Regions from separate parts of the Exiguobacterium sp. JMULE1 genome, predicted to be linked through region 3. Evidence: predicted binding sites of a transcription regulator. Region 3 holds the regulator's gene; each other region holds the start of a gene.
The links. Region 3 encodes Rex, which represses fermentation and respiration genes when NADH is low (regulators of the CRP and FNR family bind a similar motif). Its sites were predicted from a motif close to TTGTGAAATATTTCACAA; they were not measured.

Region 1 (5,879 bases), 2.3 Mb from region 3:
ATCGAGATGATTCGATCATGCCCTCGGTTGAACGCCTCCATCATTAGTTGTTTCGCTGCTTCACGACCATAACCGACTTTCCAGTGCTTCGGTTCGAGCCAATAACCGACTTCTAATTCTTCAATTCCATCCACTTCCTGCATCAATAATCCGGCGAAACCAATCGGTTCATTCGTTTCTTTTTTGAATAACAGCAAAAAACCAGTTTGTCGCTCATCCGAGTATCGCTCCAATTGCCGTTCGAACCACTCTCGTGCTTCATCTTCACTCAGGGCAGTACCTCCATTGATATAACGCATGACTTGCTCATTTTGGACAAGCGACTTATAAAAACTGAAATCCTCTTCTTCGAACGGTCGCATCCATAAACGTTCACTTTCCATCGTCATCGCCTCCTTCTATACTTCTCTTTTCCCGAGTTCTTTTCGCTTCATTCCTCTTCCTGACTCTGCTTTCCTTGTGACATTTTTCATTACTAATCGATGACATTCACTCCCTAGTGCTTGCAATTCCCGGCATAAGTCGGTATTTTGGGAACAGTATGTTGAACAACGACCGCACGATTAATGTTAAAATATATTTTGAGCGCATGAGCGCTGGTAGGAATTCATGAAAAGGACTGAGACCATAATGACTGAACAAGTAATGACGGGACTGTATGAAGGCATTTCAAAAGAGTCCGTACTAATCAATGAACCTTTAAAATATCATACGTATACAAAAATGGGAGGAATCGCGGATTTATTCATCATTCCAACCTCTTATGAAGAAACGGCTTTTGTCGTCCGATATGCTTACGAACAAGGTATTCCCTTGACGTTGCTTGGAAACGGATCGAATCTTGTCGTACGTGACGGCGGCATCCGCGGCATTGTCCTCTCCTTTGAGAAGTTAACCGATATCTCGGTTGAAGGACATGAACTCGTTGCTCAAAGTGGTGCAGCAATCATCGAAGCGTCTCGTGTAGCTTACGCGCATCAGCTCAGCGGTCTTGAATTCGCTTGTGGGATTCCAGGAACGATTGGTGGCGCATTGATCATGAATGCGGGAGCATACGGTGGTGAAGTCAAGGATTGCCTCCATAGCGCTACTGTATTGACACGACAAGGAGAACTGTTGAACATTTCGCATGATGAACTCGAACTGGGATACCGGACAAGTTGCTTCTCGAAGAAAGAATACATCATCCTCGAAGGTCGATTTGCCTTAACAGAGGGTGACCCAGCACTAATCAAGGAAGTCATGGATGATTTGACGCATAAGCGAGAAACGAAACAACCACTCGAGTACCCTTCTTGTGGTAGCGTCTTTAAACGTCCAGAAGGCTATTTTGCAGGGAAGCTGATTCAAGATAGCAACTTACAGGGAACACGCATCGGTGGCGCTGAAGTGTCCAAGAAACACGCTGGTTTTATCGTCAACGTCGAGAATGCCTCTGCATCCGACTATATCGCGCTCATTCGTCATGTCCAAGAAACGGTTCAAGAAAAATTCGGTATCTTACTTGAGACAGAAGTGAAAATTATTGGTGAAGAAGCATAACAAGAATCTTACAAGAAAAGGTGAGCTCCGTATTCGGACTCACCTTTTTGTTCGTTTAGATTGACCAGTTTCCGTCACGCATGACTGATTCACGCGTTCCGTCTGCAAGTTCTCCTTCAATCGATAGATCCGCTGATCCAATCATGAAGTCGACATGCGTCATCGAGTCGTTCGCGCCTTGTGCTTCTAGTTCTTCTGCTGAAAGGCTAGGACCATTTTCGAGACACGTCGAGTACGCACGACCAATCGCTAAGTGGCATGAAGCATTTTCATCAAACAATGTATTATAGAATAGGATACCCGAGTCAGAAATCGGCGAACGGTGTGGCACGAGCGCAACTTCTCCAAGATAACGTGCACCTTCATCAAGTGAAATCAAGTCATCTAATGCTTCTTGACCCTGTTTCGCTTCCGCTTTAACGATTTTTCCGTTCTCGAACCAGAGTGTGAACTCATCAATCAAGTTCCCACTATAGCTAAGCGGTTTTGTGCTCGAGACGTGTCCGTTGACTCCTGTCTTTTTCGGTAACGTGAACACTTCTTCTGTCGGCAGATTCGCGATGAAATCAACACCATCTGCATTCGGACCACCGCCACCTAACCAAACATGACGTTCTGGTAATTCGATTGATAATTCTGTTCCTGGAGCTGTGTAGTGCAATGTTTTGTATTTCTTCTCTGTCAGGAATTTTGCTTTTGAACGCAGATTCTGATCATGATCCGCCCATGCAGCGACCGGATCCGCTTGATCGGCACGTGTAGCCTTTAAAATAGCTGACCAGAGCTCTTCAACAGCATTCTCTGAATCAGGGAATACTTTCTTCGCCCAGCTTTCAGAAGGTGCTGCTACGACACACCAGCTGACATTGTCACTCATGACGAACTTCCGCCAATTAGCAAGAGCGACACCGGCTGCTTTATTCGCACGTGCGATTCGGCTCGAGTCCACGCCATTCAATAAATCTGGATCTTCACTGACGACCGATAAGAACGCTGTCTTTTCTTCTGCCAGTTGGTCGTAACGTGCTTTTAACCAATCCGGGAACGTATCAAACGACTCTTCCGGTGCATCGAAATAACGGATTTTCGTCATCTCATCGTCTGACCATTGTACATATACTTGCGTAGCTCCTACTTCGTAGGCGACACGCGTGATTTCACGAACGAGCGGCAAATTTTCGATTCCTGCACGCACCTCGAGTTGTTGTCCTGGTTGTAGATTAATTCCCGTACGCACGGCTAAAGACGCGTATTGTTGTAATTCTGCTTGTGTCGGCATTATGTAATCCCCTTTCTTGTATCTTTATTTTCACGAAATAGTTGCAATTTTGCAAGAAATAAGGCGAAACTAGAAAGAGAAGAGAAGGAGGCATCACCATGGAATTCACACCCGGCGATTTTAAATCGGCTTATACGTATTTTCACCGACAGGCACTCGACCTCGTTGGTGATGAAAAAGCACAGCAAGAATTGTTAGTTCGAGCAGAAATCGGACTTGCGCACTTGACGCAAGATATCGCGTCTACAGAAAGCTCGGACATCGAACGCGAGGCAGAACTCGTCCTTTATTTTCAATTAAAACAACTGCTTGAAATGCTTCGTGCTCTCTATCAGAAAAAATTCGAAATGCATGCGGAGCAGGAACAATTGTTATTGACGGCCGTTCTGTACTTTACGTCTCCTGTTGACGCCTTACCGGACGATAACGTCCTCGGGCTCTTCGATGATGCACAAATCGTCGAGACGATTTACGAAGAACTGGCTGCAGACGTCGATCGCTTTCAACATATGGAATGAATGAAAAAAGCAGCTGTCGCGACAGCTGCTTTTTGATTATGCATTTTGTTTCGAAGCAATATGAACAGGTGTCGTGGATTGACGTGATTCATCTACTTCTAATTTTTCTTTATTCAGCCACGTATAGATCATTCCCATGAAGACTGCTCCACCAATGATGTTTCCAGCTAAAGCTGGCAACAGGTTATGCATCGCTCCGGCAAATGTGATCGTATCCGGATGTGGTACGACTAACGCAATGGAGAACAAGGCCATATTGGCGATGACGTGATCAAATCCAGATGCGAAGAAGACTGCGACCAGTACCATCATCATCATGATCTGCGCCAACTCATTCTTCATGTTCTTTGGAATGAAAATCGCTAAACAGACCATCCAGTTACAGAAGATAGCTCGTGTGAAGATTTCCCACGTCGTATGGTGGATCTTCGTTTCTGAGACAGAAAATAACCAGTTGTTCATACCAAGCTCTTGGATGATTCCTGTTTGAGAAAAGAGTAGCGCAAATGCTAATCCTCCAAGTCCATTTCCAATCAGACAGATCAACCAGACCTTCATCGTATCCATCTTCGTCGTATAGCCGCGCATCGTCGCCGTCGTGAAATACATCGTATTTCCTGTGAACAGCTCTGCCCCACCGTAAACGATCAGGACGAGTGCCACTCCGAAGGTCAGTCCACCAACAAGTGTCGCAACAGGTGACTCCGCCATATATAGACCGTTAATTGCTTTTAAGGTAAAAATAATTGCAAATCCAATGAAAATCCCTGCTAGCATGGCACGAACTAAGTACTCGAGAGGACGCATTTGTAGCATGCGCGTCGACTTGATTGCTTTATTCCGTAATCCTTCTAATGCTTCTACCTCGTTCATCGTAGAAACCTCTCTTTCTTTTGTTCAACACTTCACAATGTTTGTTCATTTATTATCATACTTCCATCTTAAAAGATGTTCAAGTATTGAATAGACCTGTTTTATCGTTTTTATAAAAGAACGAGATGTAAACGATATCATTGTGTCGAGATTGTGAAAAATGCCTTTTCTTGCTTTATACAACTAATTAGTTTGAATTCGTAGTCGTGATGCGAAGCGTTCAAAGAAAGTATTTCGCCTTGATGCATCGAGCACATAACCATCAATGACGACCCGATTAAAGCGTCTAGAAGAGGAAGTAGCTCGTTCAATATCGGTCGGAGTGTAGGCGTCGAATGTTTTCCGGTCCATCGTAAAATCTGCACCTGAATACGGATCCGTGTAGTAAATTTCGAGATCGGTCAAATCAGGAATCGTTGAAAATAAAAAGTGTATGATGCATCAGCACTTTAGATAACCGAGCTTTCAAAAAATCCTGATTCACTTGTAGTGTTCCAGTATCGGTACCAATCCAGGCTTGTCGCTCTTTTCCTGTAACCTCATAAACAAGCCGCAACGATTCCCCTTCGACATCTACCTGTTTTAAATCTGATGAGAACGGAAGTTGTTCGGCTAATTGACGAACCGCTACCGTATTCATCATCGAAGCACCCACTTGTCTCGCTACGAGATCTCCATCATGCCAAATAGACGTTCGATTTTCTTCATCCGATGGTTGAAAAATGCGAATACCAATTAGTATTACTAAACAAATACAACCAATAAGCAAGAACGTTTTTTTCATTTTCATCACCTTCCTAAAAAAACGTACCCTTTTTCATCTTTTTTCATAAGAAGGGTTGAAATTTTATGCATATGGGCGTACTCTTGCAGGCAGATACTCACAGAAGGAGGAGCATGAGGTCACTCATCATATTGCCATGACTACAACACACCCACAGAAAAAGAGAGTTGAAAAAATTAGTTTTTTAATCATCGGTACATTGCTTTATTCCCTTTACATCAGTTTACTACTATCTCCAAATGATATCGGATCAGGCGGTATCATGGGGATCACACTCATCATCCAAGAGCTCTTCCACACGCCAATCGGTTTAACGCAATTGCTTTTAAACATCCCACTCTTCCTTTTAGGTTTTCGTTTTCTGCGTAAACGGTTCATGTTCTTATCCGGCATCATCGTCGTTGCTTCCTCTTTTTTAATCGACTGGATTCCGACTCAAATTGTTCCGGAATCTTTAAATGATCCGCTCGTCGCCTCCATCTTTGCCGGTCTAGTCTCTGGACTTGCGATGGCATTGATATTCTTCGGTGGTGCTTCAACTGGAGGGCTTGATATTCTTGGAAAATTTTTCTTCGCTCGTTTTCATAACTGGCCACTTCCTCGCATATTTCTGATGCAAGATCTTGTCATCTACATCCTTGTTTGGTGGGTGTTTGACTTAAAACACGTTATGTACGCGCTCATCATGAGCTTCGTTCGCGCCAAAGCCCTTCAGACGGTTTACAGTTTCTATTCTGCTTCTAAGCAATGTATCATCATTTGTGAGAAAGCAGATGAAATCAATGAAGTCATTACAAAAGAACTCGGTCGTGGTGTCACGATTCTCGATGCACGTGGAGGATATTCCAACCGAACGAAAAAAATGGTCTATGTCGTCGTTCAA
Region 2 (5,879 bases), 2.0 Mb from region 3:
AACCATATCAACACGTGACGAATCCGAAAAAGAACGGATGAACAGTTGCAATTCCTTTCCTTTCTTGGTACGATACTTGAGTATGCTTAACCTTATGTAAAGCAAAATCACTTGATACATCGAGAGCTAGATAGGAGGGAATCCCATGCGCGTTAAAATCACATTAGCTTGCACTGAAACTGGTGACCGTACTTATATCACTAAAAAGAACAAGCGTAACAACCCAGAGCGTCTTGAGTTGAAGAAATACAACCCACGTCTCCGTAAGCACACACTTCACCGTGAAGTGAAATAATTGAGATGGAAGCCGTCACTTCGTGTGATGGCTTTTTTTGTGGAAAGGAAGACATTCATGAATAAACAAGAAGTACGCCGTCTGATCAAAGAACGACTCGATATGATGGAGAACCGTGCGGAGAAGGAACGGTTGATTCACGAACATGTATTATTATTACCTGAATGGCAACAAGCGACTTGTGTCGCGATCACATTAGCTTTTCGAAATGAATGTGATACAAGAATGCTGATTGAACAGGCGTGGCAAGAGGGCAAGACGGTCTTGATACCAAAAGTAGTCGGAGACGAGATGATCTTTTATGAACATGGACCAGAAGATCAACTGCAAGCAAATCAGATGGGGATTGCTGAACCGATCGCTTCAGCACGTCGCGCCTCACTTGATCAAGCAGAGCTTTGCCTCGTTCCAGGTCGCGCCTATCGTCGGGACGGCTATCGTTTAGGATGGGGAGGAGGCTATTACGATCGTGCACTCGTGCCATATACAGGATGTAAAGTATCGATTGCCTTTTCTGAACAACTTCTTCCAGATTTCGAAGTGGAAGCCTTTGATATCCCCGTTGACTTGATCGTCACTGAATTAGAGGTCATCCGATGCTAAGCGCGACCATTTTGTTTTGTCTATTGCTTGCTTGGACCGGACGATCTTTTCGTTTATTGACGACAAGTGGTGCTATCATGACCCTGCTCGTCGGTAGTGGTGTCTCATTCGGATTCGGTTGGCAAGGATTAGTAGTACTCTTACTCTTCTTTGGTAGCTCGAGTCTGTTATCGAAGGTCGGACGATCTAGAAAACAATCGGTCGACTCCATCGTTGAGAAAGACGGCGCGCGTGACGGATGGCAAGTCCTTGCGAATGGAGGGGGAGCGTTCGTTGCTGCCTTAGCGTATGCCATGACGATGGATTTTGCGTATCTCTTGTTGTTTCTATTCGTCATCGCAGCATCGAATGCTGATACGTGGGCATCCGAAATCGGACCGCTCTCAAGACGTGATCCATGGTCGCTCAAAACGTTACGACGGGTACCAGCAGGAACAAGTGGAGCGATGTCGCTGATTGGAACGGTCGGTACGATCGCAGGAGCTGCGTTCATCGCGATAGCAGCGCATTGGATATTTTCTCTTTCTTTAAGAGACGTCTTACTCGTAACAAGCATCGGTGTACTCGGGAGCCTGCTGGATACACTATTTGGAGCAGTAGGGCAACGCGTTTACCGATGTACAGTTTGTGGGGAATACACAGAAAAGCGAAAGCACCATGGGCAACCGACAGCTTATGTTTCAGGTATTCGATTTTTAGGGAATGATGCTGTCAATGTCTTAACGAGTGGTTTGGCAAGTGGAATCGGGTTTATCATCGTTCGATTCTGGTAACTGGAAAGTATATGAGTATGTAATTCCTTATGTTAGGATATCAATGACACAAAACGGACAAATGTGATTAATTTCACATGATACAAATAATGTGAAAGATGTTACAATTTATTTGTGAGATAGTTAACAAACTCTTAGGATGAATGAAAGGGTGGACATAACGATATGGAATTACATGCGAAAGTGACACGGGTAGCCCTCATTGGAGCTGGTGCAGTCGGCTCAAGCTTTGCCTATCAGATGTCAACAGCTGGGCTTTGTGAAGAACTTGTCATCATTGATGTCAACAAAGCCAAAGCAGAGGGCGAGGCAATGGACTTAAACCATGGAACACCATTTAGCTCTTCACCGATGCGAATATGGGCTGGCGACTACGCGGACTGCCGCGAAGCGGAAGTCGTCGTCATCACGGCAGGCGCTCCACAAAAACCAGGTGAGACAAGACTCGATCTCGTTGCAAAGAATGCGTTGATCATGAAAGAAATGATTCGTCAAATCATGGATTCTGGTTTTGATGGGATCATCGTCGTGGCTTCTAATCCGGTTGATATCATGGCGCATCTTGCCTGGAAATATTCCGGTCTTCCGAAATCCCGCGTATTTGGATCAGGAACGGTGCTTGATACAGCACGTCTGCGTCAAATGCTTGGAGAATACTTTCACATTGACTCCCGAAATGCCCATGCCTATATTCTTGGAGAACATGGTGATACGGAATTCGCTGCCTGGAGTAACAGCCGTATTTATGGAAAAACGATTGATGAACTACTTGCTGAAGACGATCGTTATTCTCAAGCAGATCTTGATCAAATTTACATCAACGTCCGAGATGCTGCTTATCATATCATCGAGCGCAAAGGGGCAACCTACTATGCGATCGGGCTTGGGCTTGTTCGGATCGTTCGTGCCATCCTCGGAAATGAGAACTGTCTATTAACGGTCGGTGCGCATGTCGATGGGCAGTATGGCATTTCCGGTATCCACATTGGAGTTCCCGCCATCATTAATCGTCAAGGTGTGCGTGAAATCATTGAAGTCTCATTGACGGAAGAAGAGTTGAAGAAATTCCATCATTCTGCTGATGTATTGCGTCAGACGCTTGAACCCGTCTTGCAAGGATAAGCGTACGCATCATGCTGAAGGTATTACCGAAATAAAGTAGTAAAAAAACTCAAGTGTCGGACTTGCTTTATATTGTCCACACTTGAGTTTTTTTGATGTAAAGAACGAATACATAAAAAATCACATCTATTCGTCCAGTAGTAAAAAGAGAAAAATCTAGGTTTTATTTTACTAGAAAAGGGTTAAGTAAGAGATAGAAGCATTTTTACGTCATTTTTTGTACGTCATGATACCCAAAAAGGAGAGAACCGACAGTCATGTATACTTTTCGAAAACTAACTAAAGAGGATGCAGAACAATACTGGAATCTACGCCTTGAGGGATTAAAAAATCATCCAGATGCATTCGGTCATTCGTTTGATGATGAACAGCAAACCCCGCTCCGCGAAGTACAAGAAGGACTTGAGGGAGAACCCGACTCCGATGAGGTTTGGCTTGGTATGTTCGACGGTGATACGTTGTTTGGGTTTGGTCAGGTCAAACCATATGAATTGTCACGTGAATCGCATAAAGCGATGATTTCTGGAGTATACGTATCACCTGAATATCGCGGGGGTACTGGTCGCGCTTTAATGGAAGCCTTAATCGAGGAAGCGAAAAAGTTACCGGACGTCGAGCAAGTCATTCTTGCCGTTTTATCAGGAAACGAAGCCGCACAAAATCTTTATGAGTCGCTCGGTTTTGAAGTATATGCCGAAGACCCAGATTCCGTAAAATTAGAAGACGGCACATATCGTGATGATATTTGGATGAAGAAGTACGTCTAAGTTTTTCAGAGGATGTAGATTAGAAGCTGTAGCAAAAAAAGTGCTACAGCTTTTTTGCATGGTATCCGTAGGATATCAGTATCGGCAAAGAATGAATATTTGTTATCATGAGAACAAAGCGGATGTCACATCGTAGTCCGATTGAAAGGGAGCGAATGAAAATGAAAGAAGTCATACGTACGATTGAAGAGCTTGTCTCGATTCCGAGTCCAACAGGTTCGACAAAAGAAGCGATTACATATGTAGAAAAGCGATTGGTATCAGAAGGAATCACGTATCGAAAACTTGAGAAAGGAGCGATTTTAGCGACACTACCTGGTGCTTCAACGCGTACGCGGTTACTGACGGCACACGTCGACACACTAGGAGCGATGGTGAAAGAGATTTTACCAACAGGACGACTTCGTTTATCACAACTGGGGGGATATGCTTGGACAGCAATTGAAGGTGAGAACTGTCTCATTCACAAGATGGACGGTCAAACGATTTCAGGTACAATCGTGTTCCACCATTCGAGTGTTCATACGTCGCGCGAGACGAATAAGACGGAACGCTCCGCTGATAATATCGAAGTACGGCTCGATATCCGTTCAACGACAGCGGAAGAGACGCGCGTTGCGGGGATTGAAGTAGGAGACATCGTAACATTTGATCCGCGATTCCTCTACACGGAAACGGGATTCGTGAAGTCGCGCCATCTCGACGATAAAGCATCCGTTGCTTTGTTGCTTGAATTGATCAAGGAATGGAAAACAATCGAGCTGCCACACACGGTCCAGATTCTGATTTCAAATTACGAAGAAGTTGGATTCGGTGGAAATGCTGGATTCACGGAAGAAGTCGCAGAATACATCGCGGTCGACATGGGGGCACTAGGAGACGGTCAACACTCCGATGAATTCACGGTCTCGATCTGTGCGAAAGATGGTTCGGGTCCATATGACTTGGCTTTACGCCACCAGTTAACGCGTTTAGCACAACGTAACAGTATTCCATATAAGGTTGATATCTATCCATTCTATAGCTCGGATGCCTCAGCGGCAGTAAGTGCGGGACACGACGTCCGGCACGGATTGTTCGGTCCGGGAATCGAATCGAGTCATTCGTACGAACGTACACATGAGACGTCGTTACAAGCGACATATGATTTGTTGCATGCCTATGTAAAGGAGCCGATGGTTGATGAAGACACTGTATGACGTACAGCAGTTACTCAAGACATACGGAACATTCATCTATCTTGGGGACCGAGCGTCCGATATCGCGATGATGATGCTTGAACTCGATGAATTACAAGAAGCAGGCGTTTTGGAACAACGTCAGTACGATTCAGCGAAACTAATCTTACGACATGAATTAAAGCGTTCACAATCCGATAACATTTAAGATTGTGCAACCCTTTGCGCAAACGGGTTATGTCCGGTAAAATGAGGAAGCAGACATTATATGAGTATAGGGGAGACGAAGCAATGAAATGGTTACTCGGCATTGATATCGGCGGCACGACAGTCAAGATGGCAATTTTGGATTTGCAAGGGATCATCGTAGAAAAGTGGGAAATCGAGACGGTCGTTTTGAATGATGGCGTACAAATTCCTGGAGATATCGCAAAATCCTTCTTTGAGAAGTGTCAAGAGAGCAATAAACGACCAGAAGATTTCGTCGGAGCGGGCATCGGTGCGCCGGGATTCATTGATTTCAATACAGGTGTCGTTGAGAAAGCAGTCAATATCGGTTGGACTAACTTTGAACTCATCGGTGAATTCGAACGTTTGACGGGTTTACCGGCTGTGCTTGAAAATGATGCGAACGCAGCGGCAATCGGTGAGATGTGGAAAGGTGCCGGTAGTGGGGCAACCGAACTCCTTGCTGTCACACTCGGTACGGGCGTCGGTGGTGGTCTGATCACGAATGGACAAATCGTGCATGGTACAGTCGGAATGGCTGGAGAAATCGGTCATATCACGATGTTGCCTGAAGGTGGCGTCCTATGTGGATGTGGTCGCAAAGGATGTCTTGAGACGATCGCGTCAGCAACAGGGATCGCTCGTCTTGGTCTTGAGAAGCGTAAAGGGAAAGAAACGTTACTCAACGACATCAAGGCAGTGACAGCAAAAGACGTATTCGAAGCGTATGAGAAAGGAGACCGGATTGCAACGGAAGTCGTAGAAGAAGTGACGTTCCATCTCGGTCTTGCCATCTCCAACTTAGCGAACAGTATTAACCCGGAAATCATCGTTATCGGTGGTGGTGTGTCAAAAGCGGGCGAGACATTGCTTGCACCACTCCGTCAACAGTTCGAACGCTTCGCTTTACCAC
Region 3 (5,879 bases):
GCGATGCGACTTGAAGTGCTTGGCTGATCAGACCCGGAGATCCTACGACACCGATGTCAGGATTCGCTGTATACGGATTACCTGCACCATGACTTATGAATGCCGAGTTCCCGGCAGAGATCGCGCATAGAATCCCGTTGTTCATCGCGTTGACGATTGCGCGTTGTTCCGGATCATCCGCATTGACGAACGATGCCGTCGAACCAAGACTCATGTTGATGACATCCGCACCGAGAGCAATCGCATCATCGATCGCTTTGATATAGATATCACTGAATGTCGATGGCATGCCTGGATCATTTCCGAATACTTTCATCGCGAGGAGTTGTGTTTCCGGTGCGACTCCTTTGATCCCGCCATTTGCTTCGTCTCCATTGGCACCGACCGTACCCGCTACGTGCATTCCGTGCATCGATGCACCTGCACCTAAATCACGGATTTCGCTATCGTGATCAGCGTAGTTATAGCCGTATGGGACTTTTTCCGTAAAATACTTCCCTTTTAGTCCTTTTGTTTCTTTAGCACTCTCAACCTTCGAAGAAGTCAAATCGATCTTCGTCTCCGGGCTCAACACCATATCTTTATGCGATGGATCAATCCCCGTATCGATGACCGCTACGATTGTCCCTTCCCCTTTGAAGCCATAATCCTGCCATGTTTCTTTTGCATTAACCATATCTTTGCTATACAACATGTCTGGTTTTGCGCCTTTATCGGCTTTCGGTCGCGCGTATTCATGGGCGATATGTACGCTCTTGACTCCGGCGAGTTGTTTGATGTCTTCGATGTCGCCGAACTTGACTTCACCACTGAATCCGTTGATGACGGTCGTGAAGCTTTCCTTATATGTAACGGGAATCGATTTTTTAGCGATCGCTGACTTGACTGATTTTTGGACGCTGACGAGGCGATCCTTAATCGACTCTTTTTCGGCATTGCTCAATGTGCTATACCGCTTGTTTTGTGCCTGCGCGATTTGAATCGCCGGCTTCTGCTCCATCTCGATGACGACACGGACCTTGTCAGACTGCTTATACACCTTCTCCTGTCCTGTTTTCTTAAGTGAGAGGGCATGCGGCTTTTGACCGCTTGCCTTATCTTGCGAGGACAGTGCTCCTTGAGCACTAACCAAGTTGGAAGATGTCATTAAGACAGCTGCCAAGAGTGCGATTTCCTTCTTCATGCTTCTTTTCCCCTTTTCTAAAAAACCATAATGATGTTACCAACAAAACAGTTAAACGAAAATTCTGTATATTTAGTTTAATGAAATAGATGGAAATAAACAATTCGGTTCTGTCTGTTTTATATAATTATTTGTTTTTATTGACACTTTATATCTCATTTCCATATTTTAAGAAAAACAAAAAAACTCTTGAATCCTCAAGAGTTTGAAGTGTATGAATATGGTGGAGACTATCGGGATCGAACCGACGACCTTTTGGCTGCCAGCCAAACGCTCTCCCAGCTGAGCTAAGCCCCCATGAATTAACTTTAGTATACGCATCGCTAACTGCTTTATCAATATAAAAATAACGCTTTCATAAAAAAGAATTCCTTCCAAAATCATTAGAAGGAATCCACGATTCATTTATTCAATTCACGCATCAAATCCGCCTGTCGTTCAAGCTCTGCCTGTTGCTCGAGGATCAAGACCTTTTTGTACGTCCGCGCAGAAATCAAGATGCTGATCTCATAGAGAACGAACAATGGGACCGAGATCATCAAGTGTGACGTCACGTCCGGCGGTGCGATCAATGCCGCAACGACGAACAGCGCAAAGTACGCATATTTCCGATTCTTTCGCATGAAAATTGGCGTCACGAGACCAAGACGTGTCAGAAACATCGTCACGACCGGCAATTGGAAAAGAAGACCGAACGGAATCGTTAATCGGATTAAAAAACTGAAGTAGTTCTCGACTCCGATGACTTGTTCGATTCCGAGTTCCTTCCCTAATTCAGTCGAAACTTTTAATAAGAAAGGTAACAACCAAAAGTATGAGAAGGCTACACCAGCCAAAAATAGAAAGAAGATGACCGGAATATACGTCAATGTCGCTTTTTGCTCCTTATCATACAGACCAGGGCGGACGAATGCCCACAGTTGATACATCCAGAACGGCGATGCCAGCACGATTGCGATGATGAACGCAAGATTCAAATACAACATTAAAGGATCTGCGACGTTGAAGGCATTCAAACCGATACCGAGCTCTTTTAAGTCCGCTTGCAAGAAGCGAACGAGCGGTCGGACGAGCGGAAATGCAACAGCGAACAGGACGACGACGATGATAAGCGACCAGACGATCCGTTTACGCAGTTCGTCCAGATGCGACGTCACGCTTTGTTCTTGATCAATCGCCATGATTCAATCACTTCTCTTTCGGTTCATCCTTTTTATCGTCGTCCATGATACCGTTCGTTGCGCTCTTGAACTCTTTCAATGTCTGACCCGCAGCACGACCAAGTTCAGGTAATTTCTTCGGTCCGAAGATGATTAATGCGACGACACCGATTAGTGCTAAACTACCTGGTCCGATGAATGCTATAGTTGACGGGATAAGGTTTTCCATTATGATTTCACTCCTTCAGCTGATTGCGAATAATGCTTCATGAAATAAACTAACGACTGCAACTCGATCGATAAATCGATGTGATGGACCCGGACGCTCGCTGGCACGTTCAACCGCGCGGGCGTAAAGTTCAGGATGCCAGTCACACCATACTCGACTAACTCATCCGCTACTGACTGCGCGAACTGGGATGGAACCGTCAAGATGGCAACATCGACCTGATTCGCTTCGATTTGTTCTTTCATGTCCGAAACATGATAGATTGGAACGTCATGCGTCGTTGTTCCGACCTTCTCTTCGTCCGCATCAAACGCAACGACTATCCGAGTACTATTATTCTTTAAAAAGTTATAATTTGCAAACGCTGTTCCGAGATGACCGACCCCGATTAAGGCAACATTCGTCACCTCATCTTGATTCAAGGTTTTGCGGAAAAACGTTAAGAGATGTTGAACGTTATATCCATACCCCTTCTTCCCTAATGCCCCAAAGTAGGAAAAATCGCGACGAATCGTTGCTGAATCAACCTTCACCGCCTCGCTTAACTCAGCAGAAGAGACGCGGAGCTTGCCTGAATTGTATAAACTTTGGATGAAGCGATAATATAGCGGCAACCGTTTTGCTGTCGCTTGTGGAATTTTTGTGTCTGGTCCATTCATCCTGCAGTTCCCCCTTCGGCCACATCCATCGTGGCACCCAAATCTTTGCAAAAAGCTTTCTACTCTCCTTGATTGTAAACCACTTCACATAGAGTCACAAATAATATATTCCGCAGGACCTCGCGCTTTTGTTCGTGATAGACTAAAGGGTGGAAGGATGGATGGAAATGATACTCTTACAAGTCAACCAACTCTCGAAATCATTCGGCGTTGAGCCGATTTTAGAAAATATCAAATTGGAAGTACAAGAGCGCGACCGGATTGCGCTCGTCGGACGAAATGGTGCTGGTAAATCGACATTGCTCAAAATCATTGCTGGCGAACTCAGTCATGACTCGGGTGACATCATGAAAGGTAAGGATGTCAAAATCGGTTATCTCGCGCAGGACAGTGGTCTTGAATCGAACGAGACGATCTGGAACGAGATGCTGACCGTCTTTGAACATTTGCAGGAACAAGAACGAACACTGCGTCGGATGGAAATCGAAATGGGTATGGAGCATATCTTGAACGACCCGATCGCTTACGATCGTCTCCTAAAGACGTACGATCAAGCGCAACACGACTTCTCAGAAGCGGGTGGTTATCAGTTCGAAGCGAATATCCGCTCCGTCCTGCACGGCATGCGCTTTTATCCGGACGATTATTCGCGCCGGATCCAAACGTTATCCGGTGGTCAACGGACACGTCTCGCCTTAGCGAAGATGCTCCTGCAAGCACCAGAGCTCCTCATTCTCGATGAGCCAACCAACCACCTCGATATCGATACGCTCGCTTGGCTCGAAAGTTACCTCGGCGGTTATCGTGGTGCCGTTCTGATCGTCTCGCACGACCGGTACTTCCTTGACCAAGTCGTCAATGTCGTCTATGAGCTGTCACGCAATGTCTGCCGTAAGTTCACCGGTAACTACACGAAGTACTTGGAACAAAAAGCGGCATTGTACGATCAAGAAATGAAACAGTTCGAACAGCAACAAGAAGAGATCGCGAAGATGCAGGACTTCATTCAACGCAACATCGCTCGGGCGACGACGACAAAACGTGCCCAAAGTGTCCGGAAGCGACTCGAGAAAGTCGACCGGCTCGACCGACCAGATGGGGATGAGCGTAGCACGGTCCTGTCCTTCCCGATTGAAAAACAGAGCGGAAACGACGTTCTTCAAGTGAATCAACTGGCGATCGGTTACGAAGAAGCTGTCTCAAAAGACATCACGTTCCGCTTGCAACGCGGTGAATCACTGGCACTCGTCGGACCGAACGGCATCGGAAAGTCGACGCTCTTAAAAGTCCTCGTCGGTCGCTTACGCCCCCTCTTCGGTGATTTCCGTTTCGGAACTGGCGTCTCGATCGGATATTACGATCAAGAGCAGGCAGAACTCAATGACCGGAACCGCGTCATCGATGAGATTTGGAACGAATGGCCACTGATGCGTGAACAAGAAGTCCGGTCTGTCCTCGGGCAATTCTTGTTTAGCGGTGACGATGTCTTCAAGATCGTCCATGAGTTATCTGGTGGCGAACGCGGACGTCTCGCACTTGCAAAACTGAAACTCCGGAAAACGAACGTCCTCGTCCTCGATGAGCCAACGAACCATTTAGATCTAGATTCGAAGATGGTCCTTGAAAATGCGCTCGTCGACTACGAAGGAACGCTGTTATTCGTCTCTCACGACCGTTACTTCATCGACCGAATCGCGACCCGCGTCATCGAGATGAGTGAAGCCGGCGTGACGGAATACCTCGGTGATTATTCGTACTACACGGAGAAGAAGGCGGAGCAAGAAGAGATTGCGCGTCTTGAAGCCGAGGAAGCAAAAGCTGCAAAGGTCACGGCGTCGAAGACGATCGATAAAGAAGCGCAGAAAGAAGAGCGCAAGCGCCGTCAGCAAATCGAACAACTCGAACAAGACATTGAGCGGCTCGAACAGCGTTCAGCGGAGATCGAACAGTTGCTTTGCGAACCGGAAGTCTTCAATGACATTCCGAAAGCAACGGCACTTTCGGCAGAACGTGATCAGATTGATGTCGATTTGCTCGAATTAATGGAACGATGGGAGAACCAACACTGATGCGGACGAAGAGCTTTTTCATCAATCTCATCTTAGGATTACTATCCGGTGTTCTCTATTTCGTACCGTTATATGCCGATTATGTATCCGTCTTTATTCGTCCAGATGCCTTCAATGCTGCACTTCCTTTGTTCCTCTTGATTTCCTGCATGATCGGTCTCGTCATCCAGACATGGAGTGGGCTCTTCATCAGTTTACTCTCGGGATTATGCTGTACGCTCCTGACGATACAGCTATTCGTCGAACTCAATGATCCGTTGATCTTATCGTATTACGGTAGTGTCTCTCCAATCAGCGCTTTCTTGATCAGCTGCGTCGGAATATGGGCACTCGCAATCGTCTTTTATTTGCTCGATGGCTATCAGTACAGTAAACGTCATGGTCTTGAAGCCTCTTCAAACGAAATCGATCCTCAGCCTTGATGAATCAGATGAACGACATGAAAAAAGGAGTGGAGATTCCGGTAGTTAGACCGGTCTCTCCACTCCTTTTTGTTTGAATCAAAATGAATCGTACGATGAGTCAGGCATTCACACTTCGATCATTTCGTCGGTCGGGCAATCGTAAACGTCTTCCCGA
Region 4 (5,879 bases), 1.6 Mb from region 3:
AAAGCAAAATCTGGTTGACGACTTGAGATAACACGTTAGACAACTCCTTTGTATCAGTTCATTCCTTTATTTTAGAGAACCGAGGACGAAATGAAAAGGAAAAAAACGGAGACAATTCAAAAGACGGATTCGCGATGACAGCGAATCCGTCTTGTTTTTATAATACGACCGCAGCGATCGTACCGAAGATGAGTAATGGAATATTGTAGTGCAGGAACGTCGGAATGACCGTTTCTCGCATGTGATCATGCTGACCATCAGCATTCAAACCACTCGTTGGTCCGAGTGTCGAGTCAGATGCTGGGCTACCCGCGTCACCGAGAGCACCGGATGTACCGATGATGGCAATCGTCGCTTCTAAGCTGAATCCGTACTGGATACAAAGTGGAACGAAGATGGCAGCGATGATCGGAACGGTCGAGAAACTGGAGCCGATACCCATCGTGACGAGAAGACCAATCAAGAGCATGACGAAGGCGGCAACGAGTTGCGAATCGCCCATCAACGCTTTCGAGTTCTCGACGAGAGGCTCGATATCGCCCGTCTTACGCAAGACGTTTGAGAATCCGTTCGCTGAAATCATGACGAAACCGATGAATGACATCATGCGCATACCGCGTGTAATGACGTCATCTGCTTCACTGAAGCGAACAAGACGAAGCAACAAGAAGAGGATCAACCCCGTCGTCGCAGCGAGAATCATTGATCCGGTCTGTAGTTGTACGATCAAGGTCGCGATGACGACAACACCACTTAAGACAAGCTTTGTTTTCGTGATGACCGGAATTTCATAATCGTCTGGAGCGATGTCGCGAATCTCATACGTCCGCTCTTTCCGGTAGGTGTACAAACCGATCAAGAGACCAACGACCATTCCGAGTGCTGGAATCGCCATCGCTTCGATGACGGAAGCTCCAGCAGTATCGAGACCATTTGCCTTCAGGTTCTTCAGCAAAATCTGATTGAGGTAAATGTCTCCGAATCCAACCGGTAAGAACATGTACGGTGTCACAAGACCGAACGTCATGATGATCGCTATCCGGCGTCGATCGATCTTAAGCTGAGAAAAGAGACCAAGCAACGGCGGAATGATGATTGGAATGAATGCGATGTGGATCGGCAACACGTTTTGTGAACTGATCGCAAGCAAGAGAATCGCGAACAAGATGAATCCTTTTAATTTTTTGACGGAAGCGGCACTTGCGTTACCACGCGAACGCGCAATCAAAGAGTGCGCAAGTGCATCCGGTAAACCTGTTTTCGAGAGGGCGACGGCAAATGCACCGAGCATCGCGTAGCTAAGGGCAATTTCTGCTCCGTCACCAAGACCACCGGAGAATGCTTTTGTCGTCGCAGTCAGGTCAAGACCACCGACGAGACCACCAGCAAACGAACTGATGACCATCGCGAGCACGATGTGGACGCGGAAGATCGCTAAAATAAATAGTAAAAAGACGGCAAACAATACGGCGTTTATCATTCAGTAAAACCACACTTTCTTTTGTTATCACTGTACTATACTAAAGTATCTTACAGCCATGTTGGAATGCTGTCAAGAGTAAAAGTCTGACCTCGTAATCGAAAGATGAATGATACGCTTTTTAGCTCTCCACAAGAAGTTACATTCTGTTATACCCCGAAGCATGAAGTGAGAAGCGTTTTGATCACTGAAAATGACTCATACGAAAAACGTGCCATCCTTCTCCGTTACGAGAAAATATGGCACGTTATTTTTAAATTAAGACGGAGTAGAATATCCGAATCTATTTGCGTTTCTTCTATAGAGAGTGATCAGCAATCGACGACGTCGAGCTTACCGGTACCCGGATCGATGACGAGTCCGTGAACGTTCGTCCCAGGTGGTAGTAATGGATGGTTCTTCACGAGGCTGACCGAGTGAGCGACGCTCTCTTGAACTGACGTGAAACCACGCAACCATTGATTCAAATCAACGCCAGATACTTCGAGCGTGTGAAGAATCTGTTGGTCGATGCCCCGATCCTTCATCTCGTTGATCATGTGGTTAGGATCAATCGTGCTCATGCCGCAGTCGTGGTGACCGATGACGACGACTTCTTCAGCACCAAGAGCATACAACGCGACGAGAATCGAGCGCATGACGGAACCGAATGGGTGCGATAGGATAGCACCGGCATTTTTGATGATCTTCGCATCCCCGTTCTTAAGACCAAGTGCGTGTGGGAGGAGTTCCGTCAAGCGGGCATCCATACACGTCAGGATGACGACCTTTTTGTCTGGGAACTTATCCGAGACGAACTGTTCATACTGTTTTTCGGCGACGAATCGCTCGTTGAAGGCTAGCATTTCCTGTACAACTGACATTCAAGTGTCCTCCTTTAGTGGTAGCTCTTAATATGTACCCCATATCAGAATACAAGATGATGAAACGGCTATCAAGTCAGGAAAATGCGAGGTGTGACAAATCGCACACATCCATGTACATGAAGCAAAACGATGAAAAAGAGGAATTTACAACAGTTGTAAACGTTATCAAAGATGTGATGGAATTCACAGGATGGTCATGCACAAAACAGGAAAAAGGGGTTATGATTGATTTGTGAAGGAAAGCACAAACTATTGAAAAACAGCTTGGCATTCCTGACATAATGGTTAGCAAATCAAACTCAGATTCGTTCCACGACAGGGAGGAAACCACTCATGGCTGTGAAAGAAAAAACAAAATCGACGGCAACGCCGGTCGAACAAGCAGTTGGACAAATCGTTGAAAAAGGGCAACGCGCATTACAAGAATTACTGACATTCGATCAAGAAAAAATCGATACGATCGTTCGGGATATGGCACTTGCCGGACTTGAACGGCACGTCGAACTCGCTCGTCTCGCGGCAGAAGAGACGGGACGCGGTGTCTTTGAAGATAAGATGATTAAAAACATGTTTGCGACAGAATACATCTACAACAGTCTACGTCATGAAAAAACGGTCGGGATTTTAGAAGAAGATGTCCAAAACGGCATCACATATATCGCTGAACCCGTCGGTGTCGTCTGTGGTGTCACACCGGTCACGAACCCGACATCAACGACGATGTTCAAAGCATTGATTGCGATCAAGACGCGCAACCCGATCGTCTTCGCGTTCCACCCATCGGCACAACGTTGTTCCGTTGAAGCAGCGAAAACACTCCGCGACGCAGCCATCAAAGCAGGGGCACCGAAAGACTGTATTCAATGGGTCGAAGAACCATCACTTGAAGCAACGAAAGTCTTGATGAACCATGAAAAAATCGCCATGGTCCTTGCGACAGGTGGAGCAGGAATGGTCAAATCGGCGTATTCAACAGGTAAACCTGCACTTGGTGTTGGACCAGGGAACGTTCCGTGTTACATCGAACAGTCTGCGAAAGTCAAACGGGCAGTCAGCGATCTTGTTCTTTCAAAAACGTTTGATAACGGGATGATTTGTGCGTCTGAGCAAGCCGTCATCGTCGACCAAGAGATTTATGCGACGGTTCGTGCGGAAATGGAAGCACTCGGTTGTTACTTCTGTACACCGGAAGAAAAACAACGCCTCGAATCACTCGTCATCAAAACCGATACGTGTGCCGTCAACGCGGACATCGTCGGAAAACCTGCGACATGGATCGCAGAAAAAGCCGGCATCGATGTTCCGGAAACGACGGTCATGCTCGTCGCAGAACTCGAGAACGTCGGAGCGGCAGAACCATTGTCTCATGAAAAACTCAGTCCCGTCCTCGGTGCGTACCGCGTCGCTTCGACCGAAGAAGCGTTCACGATTGCAGAACAGATGCTTGAAATCGGCGGTCTCGGTCATACAGCCGTCATTCATACGACGAACGATGACTTGATGACAGCGTTCGGACTCCGCATGAAAGCCTGCCGGATCCTTGTCAACAGCCCATCTGCTCATGGCGGAATCGGTGATCTGTACAACGAGTTGACACCATCACTGACACTCGGTTGCGGATCATACGGGAAAAACTCTGTTTCTGAAAACGTGACAGCGAAACACTTACTCAACGTCAAAAAGGTGGCGAGACGACGCGTGAACATGCAATGGTTCAAGGTCCCTGAAAAAATCTACTTCGAAAAGAACTCCGTTCAGTACTTGCGGTCGATGACTGACGTCTCACGTGTCATGATTGTCACTGATCCAACGATGGTACAGTTCGGGTATGCCGATAAAGTAATTCAAAACTTACCACAGTCCGTCAGTTACCGGATCTTCGACCAAGTCGAACCAGATCCATCGGTGACGACTGTTCAGACAGGTGCTCAAGCGATGCGTGATTTCAAGCCTGACTTGATTATCGCCCTCGGTGGTGGTTCGGCGATGGATGCTGCAAAAGGAATGTGGCTCTTCTACGAACAACCGAACGAAACGTTCTCGAACTTGCGTCAAAAATTCCTCGATATTCGCAAACGGGCGTATCAATTCCCGACACTCGGTCGTCAAGCGAAGTTCGTCGCGATTCCAACGACTTCGGGTACGGGTTCAGAAGTAACACCGTTCACCGTCATCACGGATAAAGAGAAAAATGTCAAATACCCGATTGCTGACTATGCATTGACACCAGACGTCGCAATCGTTGATCCAGAATTCGTCATGACCGTCCCGGCTTCAATCACTGCTGATACCGGAATGGATGTCTTGACGCATGCGACAGAAGCATACGTCTCGGTGCTTGCGAACGACTACACGGATGGACTAGCACTCAAAGCAATCAAGATGATCTTCGACTACTTGCCACGAGCATATGCTAACGGATCAGACGCCGAAGCACGCGAAAAAGTGCACAATGCGTCAACGATGGCAGGGATGGCATTCGCGAACGCCTTCCTCGGCATCAACCACTCGATTGCACACAAAATCGGTGGCGAATTCACACACACACACGGACGGACGAACGCGATCCTGATGCCACACGTCATTCGCTATAACGCGTCACGTCCAACGAAACTAGCAGCATTCCCGAAATACGAATCATTCGTCGCGGATGAGCGGTATGCCGACATCGCACGCTACCTCGGTCTTCCGGCAGCAACGACGGAACAAGGGGTCGAATCCCTTATCCAAGCCGTTGCTGATCTTGGACAACGTCTCAACATCAAAATGTCATTCAAGGCGCAAGGCATTCAAAAAGCAGACTTCGAGGCAAAACTCGATAAGATGGCAGTCGATGCCTTCGAGGATCAATGTACGACGGCGAATCCGAAGATGCCGCTTGTCGCTGAGTTACGGACGATCATGGAACAAGCATACGAAGGCATCTAATAGAGAAAAAATACCATGGCACCTGATCGTTCAACCGGCTTCTCACTGTGAGAAGCCGGTTTTTATTTTGGAAATCAGTGGAGACAGTCAGAGAAAAGGTGGGATATAATGGCTGTTGAATGAATTTGATGTTTTTGGTTTCGCTGTAGCAGGAATATTCAAACATCAGACATAAAAAGGAGGAAATGGGATGGAGTCAAGGCAAGAAAGGAAACAACGACGGTTTTCCGTCTGGGATGTCCTGTTTGGCGTCCTTATCGGTCTCATCTTTTTCGGTGTCATCTATGGCGTGATGGCATTTTTGACTTCACAAATCACTTCATCCTCAGACTATCAGGATCTCGTGACGCAGATGCAACAGGCGGATGTCTCCTGGAAAGATGCAGACATCACGGTATCATTGATGCTACTGTTCGTCGGTGGGCTGTCGATCACGATGCCGAGTGCGGTCCGGGAAGGGATCATCAATCAGGTACTCGACGCGAGTTCTGCTGGTGATGTCTTATCGTTGTTTGGGATCGACTTAAAACAGGTCCTCGCACCACTTACGTTCGATGTCTCTTACGGCACGTTACTTTATTCTGTCTTTGGCATCGGTTTAATCG

Region 1: a site for Rex is predicted at 4,233-4,250, ahead of EXW93_RS02705 (formate/nitrite transporter family protein). Genes of this name have one in related genera too.
Region 2: a site for Rex is predicted at 1,733-1,750, ahead of EXW93_RS04375 (L-lactate dehydrogenase). Genes of this name have one in related genera too.
Region 4: a site for Rex is predicted at 2,577-2,594, ahead of adhE (bifunctional acetaldehyde-CoA/alcohol dehydrogenase). Genes of this name have one in related genera too.

What each region holds. Positions count from the first base shown of each region.
Region 1 is NZ_SGWC01000002.1:488,298-494,176, reverse strand. It holds gene EXW93_RS02725 (GNAT family N-acetyltransferase) at 1-383, opposite strand, end outside; gene murB (UDP-N-acetylmuramate dehydrogenase) at 631-1,542, shown strand; gene EXW93_RS02715 (aminopeptidase) at 1,598-2,821, opposite strand; gene EXW93_RS02710 (YkvA family protein) at 2,920-3,339, shown strand; gene EXW93_RS02705 (formate/nitrite transporter family protein) at 3,376-4,212, opposite strand; gene EXW93_RS02700 (hypothetical protein) at 4,619-4,996, opposite strand; gene EXW93_RS02695 (YitT family protein) at 5,133-5,879, shown strand, end outside.
Region 2 is NZ_SGWC01000002.1:824,743-830,621, forward strand. It holds gene EXW93_RS04355 (1,4-alpha-glucan branching protein domain-containing protein) at 1-41, shown strand, start outside; gene rpmG (50S ribosomal protein L33) at 146-295, shown strand; gene EXW93_RS04365 (5-formyltetrahydrofolate cyclo-ligase) at 353-898, shown strand; gene EXW93_RS04370 (DUF92 domain-containing protein) at 892-1,671, shown strand; gene EXW93_RS04375 (L-lactate dehydrogenase) at 1,837-2,793, shown strand; gene EXW93_RS04380 (GNAT family N-acetyltransferase) at 3,051-3,560, shown strand; gene EXW93_RS04385 (M42 family metallopeptidase) at 3,722-4,759, shown strand; gene EXW93_RS04390 (YqgQ family protein) at 4,743-4,946, shown strand; gene EXW93_RS04395 (ROK family glucokinase) at 5,030-5,879, shown strand, end outside.
Region 3 is NZ_SGWC01000002.1:2,814,954-2,820,832, forward strand. It holds gene EXW93_RS14750 (S8 family serine peptidase) at 1-1,183, opposite strand, end outside; tRNA gene EXW93_RS14755 (tRNA-Ala) at 1,405-1,480, opposite strand; gene tatC (twin-arginine translocase subunit TatC) at 1,585-2,364, opposite strand; gene EXW93_RS14765 (twin-arginine translocase TatA/TatE family subunit) at 2,372-2,572, opposite strand; gene EXW93_RS14770 (redox-sensing transcriptional repressor Rex) at 2,572-3,231, opposite strand; gene EXW93_RS14775 (ATP-binding cassette domain-containing protein) at 3,399-5,300, shown strand; gene EXW93_RS14780 (hypothetical protein) at 5,300-5,722, shown strand; gene EXW93_RS14785 (flavin reductase family protein) at 5,842-5,879, opposite strand, start outside.
Region 4 is NZ_SGWC01000002.1:1,178,627-1,184,505, forward strand. It holds gene uptA (undecaprenyl phosphate transporter UptA) at 1-34, opposite strand, end outside; gene EXW93_RS06200 (Na+/H+ antiporter family protein) at 158-1,477, opposite strand; gene EXW93_RS06205 (beta-class carbonic anhydrase) at 1,792-2,343, opposite strand; gene adhE (bifunctional acetaldehyde-CoA/alcohol dehydrogenase) at 2,680-5,274, shown strand; gene EXW93_RS06215 (hypothetical protein) at 5,465-5,879, shown strand, end outside.